2 regions of the Halopseudomonas pelagia genome follow, and region 1 is predicted to be linked to the other one. Evidence: predicted binding sites of a transcription regulator. Region 1 holds the regulator's gene; the other holds the start of a gene.
What was found. Region 1 encodes sigma-54, which starts transcription at its own class of promoters, with help from an activator protein. Its sites were predicted from a motif close to ANTGGCATNNANNTTGCTNT; they were not measured.
Positions count from the first base shown of each region.

Region 1 (6,003 bases):
ACAAAAATCAGGTCGACGGGCTCGCCATCAAGGGCGTCATAGTCGATTTTGGATTCGAGTTGCAATAACGCGCCAACAGCCTTGTGACAGCCCTCCAGGCGGCAGTGCGGAATGGCGATACCATTGCCGAAGCCGGTGGAGCCCAGTTTTTCACGGGCGATGAGGCTTTCATAAATGCTGTCGGGATCAAGATGGCTATGCTGGGCGACCAGTTTGCCAATCAGCTCCAGAACGCGCTTTTTTGAAACCCCCTGCACACCGGCAAAGGTGCGCTCGGGGGTGAGTATGTGATCAATTTGCATAATGATGCGGAGAGTCTGCCTTAACGGTCGTTGACGCCTTGCTGGCGATTCAGGTTCTTTTCCTTGTACTTGATCAGTTGACGATCAAGCTTGTCCGTCAGTAAATCTATGGCTGCATACATATCCGTATGCTCGGCATTGGCGACTACTTCGCCCCCGGCCACGTGGAGTGTAGCTTCGGCCTTCTGGCGCAGCTTTTCAACTTCCAGGGTGACTTGTACGTTGGTTATCTTGTCGAAGTGTCGCTCGAGACGTGACATTTTCTCGTTGACGTAATCGCGCAATGCATCGGTGATGTCCAGTTGATGACCGCTAAGGTTCAGTTGCATACGACTTCTCCTGATTGGCTTGGAGTAACAGGGAACCGTGCTTGGCTCCCTATGGTGCCACCTGCTATCACTAAAATCGTTATTGCATGCTGGCTAGACCAGCCGTTTGCGTTCGCTCGAAGGGGCGATGTTGAGCGACTCGCGGTATTTGGCGATGGTTCTGCGGGCCACATCGATGCCCTGTTCTTCCAGTAAACCAGCGATCTTGCTATCGCTCAATGGTTTCTTCGGGTTTTCTGCTGCCACCAGCTTTTTGATCAGCGCGCGGATGGCGGTGGAGGAGAATTCACCGCCTTCTGCGGTGCCGACATGGCTGGAGAAAAAGTATTTTAGCTCGAAGATGCCGCGTGGGGTATGCATGTATTTCTGCGTCGTTACGCGCGAAATGGTCGACTCGTGCATGCCCACCGCCTCGGCGATATCGTGCAGCACCAGGGGTTTCATCGCTTCTTCGCCATGCTCCAGGAAGCCGCGCTGATGCTCGACGATCTGCGTGGCGACTTTCATCAGTGTTTCGTTGCGGCTTTGCAAGCTCTTGATGAACCAGCGTGCTTCCTGCAAATGATTACGCAGGTAAGTGTTGTCCTGGCTGGCATCCGCGCGGCGGACCATGGAGGCGTAATGATTGTTCACCCGCACCTTGGGTACTGACTCCTGGTTCAGCTCGACAATCCAGCGCTTGTTGTCACGGTGCACGATCACATCGGGAATCACATATTCGGGCTCGCCCGAGGCGATTTCCGAGCCAGGGCGCGGATTGAGCGTCTGTATCAGGCTGATCGCGCGGCTCAGTTGCTCTTCCTTCAGCCGGGTCCGGCGCATCAGTTGAGTAAAATCGCGGCTGCCGAGCAGTTCCAGGTGATCCTTGACGATCTTCTGCGCCTGTTCGAGCAGGGGGGTGTCCTTGGGAAGCTGGCGCAGTTGCAGATAGAGGCATTCACTGAGGTTGCGCGCGCCGACACCCAGAGGTTCGAACTGCTGAATGCGGTGCAGAACCATCTCTACTTCATCCAGCTCGACTTCCAGCTCGGGATCGAGCGAGGCAAGAATCTCCTCCAGGGACTCTTCCAGATAGCCGTCGGCGTTGATCGCATCGATCAACGACAGCGCTATCAACTGATCGGTTTCCGACAGCGGAATCAGGTTGAGCTGCCATTCCAGATGGCTTTGCAATGTCTCGCCAGAGCCGGTGCGGGCGGTAAAGTCCCACTCGTCGTCATCCTGGCTGGGTAGCGAGCTGGCTGAGGTCTGGTATACGTCATCCCATTGCGTGTCCACCGGCAGCTCACTGGGGATCTGCTCGTTCCAGTTGCCTTCTTCTTCGGCCTGACTGTGTTGCTCAATCGCGTCCATCGCCACCGGTTCCGGGATGGTGACCGCCGGCGCGTCATCCTTGTCCAAGCCATTTTCCTGGCTCGGAGAGAAATCATCATCGCCTTCATCAGCCATCTCCAGCATGGGATTGGCTTCCAACGCCTCCTGGACCTCTTGCTGGAGGTCCAGACTGGATAGCTGCAACAGTCGGATGGCTTGCTGCAGCTGCGGCGTCATCGTCAGCTGCTGCCCCATCTTGAGGGCGAGCGATGGTTTCATGTTTGAGCGTATTACCTTGTGCGCAATGTTAAATCGATAGCGTTAATCGACAGAATTTTAGCATGCATGGTCGGTTGAATATCTACAGGCGGAAGGCGTGCCCCAGATACACGTCTTTCACCGTCTGGTTGGCCAGGACGGTTTCAGCGTCGCCTTCGGCAATGATATGCCCGTCGTTGACGATATAGGCTTTGTCGCAGATATCCAGTGTTTCTCGCACATTATGATCGGTGATGAGTACACCGATGCCCTTGCTTTTCAGGTGCTGGATAATCTGTTTGATATCGTTGACCGATATCGGATCAACGCCGGCGAAAGGTTCATCCAGCAGAATGAACTTGGGTTCGGTGGCCAGAGCGCGAGCGATCTCCGCGCGGCGGCGTTCGCCACCGGACAGGCTCATACCCAGACTGTTGGCCAGGTGATGGATGTGGAATTCACGCAATAGCGACTCCAGCGCGTCCGCGCGGCCTTGCTTGTTCAGGTCTTTGCGGGTTTCCAGGATCGCCATGATGTTATCGGCGACGCTGAGCTTGCGAAAAATGGAGGCTTCCTGAGGCAGGTAGCCGATACCCTGGCGTGCCCGACCGTGCATGGGCAGCTTGGTCACATCCACGCCGTTGACCAGAATATTGCCTTCGTCAGCTTTGACCAAGCCGACAATCATGTAGAAGCACGTGGTTTTGCCTGCCCCGTTGGGCCCGAGCAGACCGACCACTTCGCCGCTGTTGATGGAGACCGATACATCCCGTACGACTTTGCGGGATTTATAGGCTTTGGCCAGGTGACGCGCTTCCAGTGTGGTCATGGGTTGGCCGGTTCAGTGCGTTTGCGTGGCTGGATGAGGATTTCGATCCGGTCCTGCTCGCCACCAGTGCCGCCGTCGCTGTTGGCGCGGCCGGCGTCCACCACCTCGCGGGTGATGTCATAGCTGATGTATTCACCCTGAAAGGTATTGCCGTCCTGCTCCAGAAAGGCCTCGTCGATCAGCACTACGCGGTCGGCATCGGCCAGATATTCAATAGTCTGGCCGCGGGAATCCACTGGCGAGCCGCCTTCGGGCGTCTGCTTGTAAGTCGCAGGTGTGCCCTGGCTGACAATCTTGCTCACCGCGCCCTCGGCGTCGGTGTTCAGCGTCACCCGGTTGCCGGTCAGGCGCATGCTGCCTTGGGTGATGATGACATTACCGGTGTAAATGGCGGTGTTGCTGCGGTCATCCAGCGTCGCGCTGTTGGCCTGAATGCGGATGGGTTGGTCACGGTCGGCGGCAAACACTGCCGCGGACATTCCCAGCCCCAGTACCAGGGCCGCGAGGCCCAGGGATTTAACGCACCTCATGTTGACCCCTTACGGTGGACAGCAGCTCTAGGCGGCCGTCGTTAAGATAAACCTGCATGCCGACAGCGTTGGTCACGTTGCCGGCGTTTTCGATTCTAACGCTTTGTGCGGTTTCGGCATAATTTCGCGCGGGAAACAGCGTCAGCGCCTGTGTCGTCATGCGTCGGTCGGTTTGGGCGGGATTCTGGCTCTGCAGCAAGACATTATCGGTCAGTTCAACCTGATCGCCTGCCTGCGTAACGACGCCGTGCTCTGCTTCCAACAGCCAGGGCTCACCGTCCTCCGCCCGGTAAAAAATCAACCGCGGACTCTCCAGCTTGGTGCTGTCGTCGTCGGCTTGATGGGTGGCGCGGACGCTGGTCAGTTCATAGGCCGGCGTACCCTGCTCGTTGAGCATGAGTATGCGATTGTTTTCCATGAAGAAGTCCGGCTGATTGGGATCGCTGATGGTCAGGCTGTCATTGAAGCTGGCCGGCCGGATATTGAAATAACCGATCGACAGGCCTAGCACCACCGCCAGGCCAATAAAGCCGGCAGTCAGCAGATAGCGCGGAATTTTCGGAATAGTCGGCATCAGAGGTAGGCTGCCCGGGCGTTATCAAGCGAACCCTGCGCGTACATGATCAGTTCGCAGAACTCGCGCGCTGCACCAGCTCCGCCTGATGCTTCGGTAATGCCGTGCGCATGCTCACGGACGAAAGAATCAGCGCTGGCGACGGCTATACCCAGGCCAACGCGACGCATCACCGGCAGATCTGGCAGGTCGTCGCCCAGAAAGGCAATCTGCTCCAGCTCAAAGTCCAGCACGTTGCGCAGCTCGGCCAGAGCATTGAGCTTGTCTTCGCGGCCTTGAATCAGGTGACGAATGCCCAGGTTGGCGGCGCGCTTTTCCACCAGCGGCGACGAACGGCCGCTGATAATGGCAACTTCCACCCCCGATGCCATCAACATCTTGATGCCGTGTCCGTCCAGGGTGTTGAAGGATTTGAACTCGGTGCCATCGGGCATGAAGTACAAGCGCCCGTCAGTGAGTACACCGTCCACATCAAAAATGGCCAGACGGATGGCTCTGGCGCGCTCAAGCAATTGCTGGTCTGGTCCGCTCATACAACTCCTGCGCGTAAAAGGTCATGCATATTGAGGGCGCCGACCGGGCGATGCTGCTCGTCGACGACGAAAAGGCCGCTGATCTTGCCGTCTTCCATGACCTTCAACGCTTCTGCGGCGAGTATGCCCTGTTGCACGGTCTTGCAGTTACGGGTCATTACCTCGGCAATGCCGGCAGTGCGTATATCAATGCTTTGATCCAGCGTGCGACGCAAATCGCCATCGGTAAAGATGCCGACCAGGCGTCCTTCTTCATCGGCAATGCCGGTCAGCCCCAGCCCCTTGCGAGTCATTTCCAGCAGGGCGTCGCGTAATGAGGTCGACGGGCTTACCAGCGGCATGGTTGCCTCGCCATGCATGATGTCATCTACCAACAGCAACAGCCGCCTTCCAAGCGTGCCGCCTGGATGGGAAAAGGCGAAATCTTCGGCACTGAAGCCCCGCGCTTCCAGCAGCGCAATGGCCAGGGCGTCGCCCATTACCAGCGCGGTAGTGGTGCTGGAGGTGGGGGCCAGATTGAGCGGGCAGGCTTCCTGCTCTACGCCGGTGTGCAGGTTAGCGAGCGCCGAACGGGCCATGATCGAATCCGGGTTGCCGGTAATGCTGATCAGCGGCACCCCCAGGCGCTTGAGCAGTGGCAGCAAGGTGACCACTTCAGCAGTGTTGCCGGAGTTGGACAGAGCGATAACCACATCCTGACGGGTAATCATACCCATGTCGCCATGGCTGGCCTCGCCAGGATGAACAAAAAATGCCGGGGTGCCGGTGCTGGCCAGGGTGGCGGCGATCTTCTTGCCTACATGTCCGGATTTGCCCATGCCGGTGACCACCACCCGCCCGGTACAGGCCATCAGCGCCGTACAAGCGGCATCAAAATGGTGGTCCAGCCGCTCCAGCAGACTGTTGACGGCATCGCGCTCCATCTCGATGGTGCGGCGGGCAGAAGCTATGTAGTTGAAATCAGGCATGAAGTATCTTGAGTGATGGTCTGACTGGCTAGTATAGCGCCTTGTGCCGCCCAACTCACCAGTGAGGGTGGCAGCGCTATGTCAACTTGGAGGGCCTCAGCGCCCTGACGTTCCCTTGGGTTATTGCCAGGGGGTTGTCACTAGCCCATTCCAGCAGTGGGCGCTTGATCCGCGCGCCCAATTGATTAGCAGATATTGCCTAAGCAACCAATTGTTCGACGGTTACTTGGGCTGCCTAACGCAAACTGATATATTAGCGCGTTCAAATTGCCCGCCGCAGTATGGCAGCTCCGAGAAGCCTGATTCATTTATGACCGACTCTTCAGACTATATCGTTGACCTGAAAAAGGTAACTTTCAGGCGCGA
Region 1 covers NZ_CP033116.1:1,193,926-1,199,928, forward strand. The annotation lists gene ptsN (PTS IIA-like nitrogen regulatory protein PtsN) at 1-305, opposite strand, end outside; gene hpf (ribosome hibernation-promoting factor, HPF/YfiA family) at 323-631, opposite strand; gene EAO82_RS05645 (RNA polymerase factor sigma-54) at 725-2,224, opposite strand; gene lptB (LPS export ABC transporter ATP-binding protein) at 2,307-3,032, opposite strand; gene lptA (lipopolysaccharide transport periplasmic protein LptA) at 3,029-3,562, opposite strand; gene lptC (LPS export ABC transporter periplasmic protein LptC) at 3,549-4,136, opposite strand; gene EAO82_RS05665 (KdsC family phosphatase) at 4,136-4,669, opposite strand; gene EAO82_RS05670 (KpsF/GutQ family sugar-phosphate isomerase) at 4,666-5,637, opposite strand; gene EAO82_RS05675 (ABC transporter ATP-binding protein) at 5,948-6,003, shown strand, end outside.

Region 2 (6,003 bases), 830 kb from region 1:
TTCATTCGGCCCTGGCCAGATGGTCAAGGAATTCGACACCGTGGTATTCAGCGCGCCAGTGAATGTTGTTCAGGGCCCGGTGAAAACCCAATTCGGTTATCACCTGCTGGAAGTGACCAGCCGCCAGGACTGATCATCTGAACTGGCTGGGTCGACGGGCTACGCCTTGCGGCTCAGGTTTTCGACCCAGTCAGCCTGTTATGCCCGCGCGCTACGCAAGCGCCAGCGACCGAACAACCAACCACCTGACACGTTGATCAGAATCCCGAGCATCACCAACAGCGCGCCAGTCAATTGCATCGGCCCTACCCGCTCCCCCGCTAACAACGCCGCGGACGTTAGCCCAATTACCGGCACCAACAGCGAGAAAGGCGCCACCTGGCTCGCTGGGTAGCGTGATAGCAATCGGCCCCACAAACTGTAGCCCAGCAGGGTCGCGCCAAATGCCAGATAACACAGCACCAGGATGGTATCCAGGCTGATATTCACCAGCGCCTCGCGCATCAGCACCGGGCCCTCCAGCCACCACGACAGGGCCAGAAACGGCAACGGCGGAATCATGCTGCCCCACACCACCAGACCGACCAGATTGACCTTGCCGATCTTGCGCGTAACGATGTTGCCCATCGCCCACATGGACGCTGCGCAGATGGTCAGCAGAAATCCAGCCAGGGTCATCACCTTGTCTACCTGCAGACCAATCAGCGTCAGCCCGCCAGCCGCGACCAGCAAACCGACCAGATTGAATCCACGCAGACGCTCGCCGAGAAAAAGCACGGCGAAAAACAGCGTGAAAAGGGCTTGGGATTGCAGTACTACCGACGCCAGGCCGGCGGGCATCCCCACTGACATCGCGTAAAAAAGAAAGGCAAACTGACCCAGGGATATGGTCAGGCCATAAGCCAACAGCCAGCGCCAGGGCACATCCGGGCGCTTGATGAACAGCACCGCAGGAAACACCACCAACATAAACCGCAGCGCACCCAGCAGCATTGGCGGCATACCCTGCAGTCCGGTCTTGATGACAACAAAATTCATGCCCCAGACGACAATTACCACCAATGCCAACATCAGATCCCGCGGGGCCATAGGAATACTCCTCGTAAAGTATCCATTAGACCGGCAATCAGCGGGACAGGAAACGTACAGTCAGCGTAGCGAAATACGTCACAGTCTGCACCAATGAAAAAAAGGCCGGCACACTTGCGTGTACCGGCCTTGCTTGCAGCAGCGATTGTGGTATTACCAAATCGTTGCCTGCATCATCGCTTCAGGTTGTTAAGCCTTATCGACACCTTTCTTCAAAGTGTCCTTGGCTTCACCTTTGACTTGCTGAGCGCCACCCTTGGTTTCCTGGGCTTTGCCTTCACCTTTCAGGCGATCATTGTTGGTTGCTTCACCAACGCCCTGCTTGCCTTTACCGACTGCTTCGTTGGTTTTGCCTTTGATCTTGTCAGTTGTGCTAGTCATTGCTTTCACCTCAATCAATGTTGCGATATGAAATCTCGCTTACAGTAAGTTGACCGGTCGTAAAGCCGACAAGTTCAGATTATTTGTCACTCTTTAGGCGCAGCGAACACCTGTGTCCAGAAAATGGCACTGTCGCTGGCTGGGTTCACAACGTACGCCGCGCCCATCTCGGTGAACTGCGGATTCATCAGATTCGCGCAGTGCCCAGGGCTCATCAACCACCCGGCAACAGCCTGCTTCGCCGAACCATGACCGGCTGCCAGATTCTCCCCGACCACTTGATACTCGTAGTCCTGACGACCCACCCGCTCGCCCACCTGGCTGTTATCTCGCCCGGTGTGGCTGAAGTAGTTCTGCTTGGCCATATCATGGCTGTGATCCAGTGCGGCACTGGCGAGTTCGTCGTTCCATGCCAGCGGCAATGTGCTGGGGAACGTCTCATCACCGCACGTACGGGACTCGCCACGCACCTCATTGACCAGATCGAGCACTTCCCGGCCCGCCTCCTCCCAATCGCCCATACCACTGGACAACAAAGAGCGAGCCATGACCAGCTGCCATCTTTTCCCCTCACGCGATACGCCGACATCCGCATAGGCCGGGTTCATCAACACCTCGCAATACTGCTGCTGGAGGACAGTCATCATCATGGCGACGTCTTCCGGGCCCGTGACTCTCACCGCCTGTGCCTGCGCGGCTTGATAACCCGCCCGTTGCAGCAGGAAGCCCAGATCCTGACCGGCAATGGTAGGCACTCCAGCCAGCACCTCACTCGTAGCCAATGGACCGGCAGGCGGTTTGAAATCGCCAGCGCAGTCACGCCCGGACTCACGGTACTGATTGATCTGACTCACCACCTCCGCCGCTTCGTTTGCGCTAACAGGGGCGACAACAAATAGTCCGACGCTCAGCAGACTAGCGCAAGTAAACCACCTGAAAACGGCGCGGGGGGATCTAGATAAAGGTGCGGGCAAGGCTGAGAGAGGCAAGACATCTTCCATGTGTGAACCTGTAAACGGAAATCGTGTTCCCATTCTGACAGCCCAATGCGCAGATTGATCCGAAACCTTTGCATCTGGTCCGGAAATAATTGCCGGACCGTGGAACCTTGGCCATAAACGGGTATACTCGCGCGCCACCTAGTCACATCATTCCACGGATTTTCCATGACCAGCACTAACCCAGCGGACCAGCCCGAGAAAGACCCAAGCGCAGAACTGCCCCATGCTGAAACGCAGGGCCAGCCTCCCGCTTTCAAGCTGCCGTTTTCCACCGCAGAGGCGCTGGCTGCCAAGAATGCCAAGCAACCCTGGCACCTGAAGGGCATCAATCCGCGGCATGAGAAAAGAATCGGTATGGCGCCCAAAGGCACCCGCCGGTCCATGGGCAAACGCTAAGCTCTTCCGAAATGTCGCCGCCGCGCTCTGTCACGTCGTCTTGCCTGCTTTTATCACCGGCCATGCATCCATTGGCCAACGCCTTCTATCGCCGGCATGGCAGCCTTATGAAAGCCCGCGATGCCCATCAGGTATGGGCCGTGGGAGCGCCGGACATCCAAGCCTGCGCCTGTATTCAGCCGCTGACTGATGGCAACGGCCATTGGCTGACCAGCCTGTTCGTCGACCCGACCGTGCGCAATCAGGGGCTGGCTGGGCGCCTGCTCAGCCAGATGCGACTGGCAGTAAGCGGCTCTATATGGCTATTTTGCCGACCAGAACTGGCTGATCTCTACCATCATCACGGCTACCAGATCACCGGTAACTTGCCGGAATCCCTCGCCAGCAAGTTGCAGCGCTACCGTCGCGAGAAGGACCTTATCGCCCTGGTTAATCTCGGCTAAATCGCGCCGTCCCCTCAACTAATTTGCCACGCACCACAACCAAGCCCGTCACGTGAACTCCGCACTTCACAGGTGCAATGCTGCCGCCTGGCCAGCATCATCGATAAGGCTCTTTGTCATATTTCGTTCATAACCCCATGAATTTATAAAACTATTTAAAGCTGGCAAGCAATGTGCAAAGTGCCATCTGCCAACACATTTTCTAATTGTGATTTATTTATATGGGGTAATGAGGATGATGAAGAAACTAACCGCCGCCATCGCAGCAGCAACCACTCTGGGTTTTGCCAGCATGACCCACGCAGAAGAATTCGACACCGCCATCGGAACCATCGACGCCAGCATGACCGCCACACTGGCGACCGATTACATCTGGCGTGGTCAATCGCAGACTGATGGCAAAGGCGCCGTTCAGGCCAGCCTGGATTTTGCTCACGAGAGCGGCGTTTACCTGGGCGCCTGGGGCTCCAATGTAGACTCCGACGATTTCGGCGGGGCCAGCATCGAACTGGACTACTACGTGGGTTACGGCGGGGCTATCACTGAAGAAGTTACCTACGATCTTGCCTGGGCTAACTATACCTTCCCCGGCAACAGCTCGATCGATGTCTACGAATGGCTCGCCAGCGTCAGCGCCTATGGTTTCACCGTGGGCCTCAAAGACACCTACAACAATGCCGACAACCATTACTACTACGTGGGCTACGATCTGGCACTGCCCTACGACATCGGTCTTGGCCTGCACTATGCCGACAGCAACGACAAAACTGGTGATGGCTTTGATTACAACGACTGGGCTTTGACCTTGAGCAAGGAAGCCCTGGGCCTTGGCTGGGCGGTGATGTACAGCGACACGGACATCAGCGACGAGGATTGCGCCTACGGCAGCACCGACTCATGCGGCTCCAACGTGACGTTCGCGGTATCCAAGAGCTTCTGATGTAAACACGGCGTCGTTGAGCGCCCTGTTGTGACTCAAGCAATAAAAAACCCGATCAAGGCCAAGGCTTTGATCGGGTTTTTTATGTGCGTAGCTATTAATACCGGGCTGCTATACCGGGCTGACGTCGCCCTTAGGCTCTGGGCAGGGTCACGCCGCGTTGCCCCTGATACTTGCCGCCACGGTCGCGGTAGGACACTTCACAGGGCTCATCGGATTCAAAGAACAGCATTTGCGCAACACCCTCATTGGCATAAATCTTCGCTGGCAGAGTCGTGGTGTTGGAAAATTCCAGTGTAACGTGGCCTTCCCACTCAGGCTCCAGCGGCGTGACGTTGACTATAATGCCGCAGCGGGCGTAGGTGCTTTTGCCCAGGCAGATGGTCAGTACATTACGCGGAATACGGAAATATTCGACCGTACGCGCTAGCGCAAAAGAGTTCGGCGGAATAATGCATACATCGCTGGTGATATCGACAAAGCTTTTCTCATCGAAATGCTTGGGATCAACGGTGGCCGAGTGAATATTGGTAAACACCTTGAATTCATTCGAGCAACGTACGTCATAGCCGTAGCTGGAAACGCCATAGGAGATAACCCGGTCACTCTCTTCGCCGCGTACCTGACGCTCGACAAAGGGCTCGATCATGCCCTGTTCCTGGGACATTTGACGTATCCAACGGTCTGACTTGATGCTCATGATGTGCCCTGCAGTGTGCAAAAAAGAGGTTGCATGTTAACGGGTAATCCACGGTGAAAAAAGGGTGCCGTCCGGCGCCGTCTCAATCGTCACTGATGCTGATGTTGGGCATGCCCTGGGCATCAGTCGCGCGTTCGGCGATTCGAGCGCCCACATGCCGCGCCATATCCTGATAGATCATGCTGATCTGGCATTCCGGTTCGGCGACCACCGTCGGCGTTCCGCCATCAGCCTGCTCGCGAATCATCATCGACAGCGGCATCGAAGCCAGCAGATCAACGCCATACTGCTCAGCCAATCGTTCGCCGCCGCCCTCACCGAACAAATGCTCGGCATGACCGCACTGCGAGCAAATATGGATGGCCATGTTTTCCACTACGCCCAACACCGGAATATTCACCTTGTTGAACATCTCGATGCCCTTGATCGCATCCAGCAGCGCTAGATCCTGCGGTGTGGTGACAATCACTGCGCCGGTGACTGGCACTTTCTGCGCCAGTGTCAATTGGATGTCACCGGTTCCCGGCGGCATATCCACGACCAGGTAGTCCAGGTCATCCCAGGCGGTCTGCGTCAGCAATTGCATCAAGGCTCCTGACACCATTGGCCCGCGCCAGACTACCGGGGTATTCTCGTCAACCAGAAAAGCCATGGACATAACCTGCACCCCGTGGGCGCGTGGCGCGATAAACAGTTTCTGATCCTTGATTTCCGGCCGGGTGTTGGCTGGCAAGCCAAGCATCAAACCCATGCTCGGGCCGTAGATATCCGCATCCAGCACGCCTACCGACGCACCCTCTCGCGCCAACGCCAGGGCCAGATTGACTGCCGTGGTGGATTTGCCAACCCCGCCTTTACCCGAGGCCACCGCGATAATATTTTTCACATTACCCAGCGCTTCGATACTGCCCTGCGCCGGCGCTGCACGCACTACACAGCGCACGTTGATCTTCGCCGCTTCGACATCCTCCACCGCCTCCACGGCCACCTGCAGCATCTGGGCAATGCCAGCGGTCAAGCTGGCAGCGGCGTAACCCAGCTCAATCTCTACCG
Region 2 covers NZ_CP033116.1:2,028,889-2,034,891, reverse strand. The annotation lists gene EAO82_RS09635 (peptidylprolyl isomerase) at 1-133, shown strand, start outside; gene EAO82_RS09630 (EamA family transporter) at 199-1,089, opposite strand; gene EAO82_RS09625 (CsbD family protein) at 1,279-1,470, opposite strand; gene EAO82_RS09620 (CAP domain-containing protein) at 1,557-2,324, opposite strand; gene EAO82_RS09615 (hypothetical protein) at 2,637-2,867, shown strand; gene EAO82_RS09610 (GNAT family N-acetyltransferase) at 2,975-3,310, shown strand; gene EAO82_RS09605 (TorF family putative porin) at 3,546-4,250, shown strand; gene dcd (dCTP deaminase) at 4,384-4,950, opposite strand; gene apbC (iron-sulfur cluster carrier protein ApbC) at 5,033-6,003, opposite strand, start outside.
Region 2: a site for sigma-54 is predicted at 3,471-3,490, ahead of EAO82_RS09605 (TorF family putative porin). Genes of this name have one in related genera too.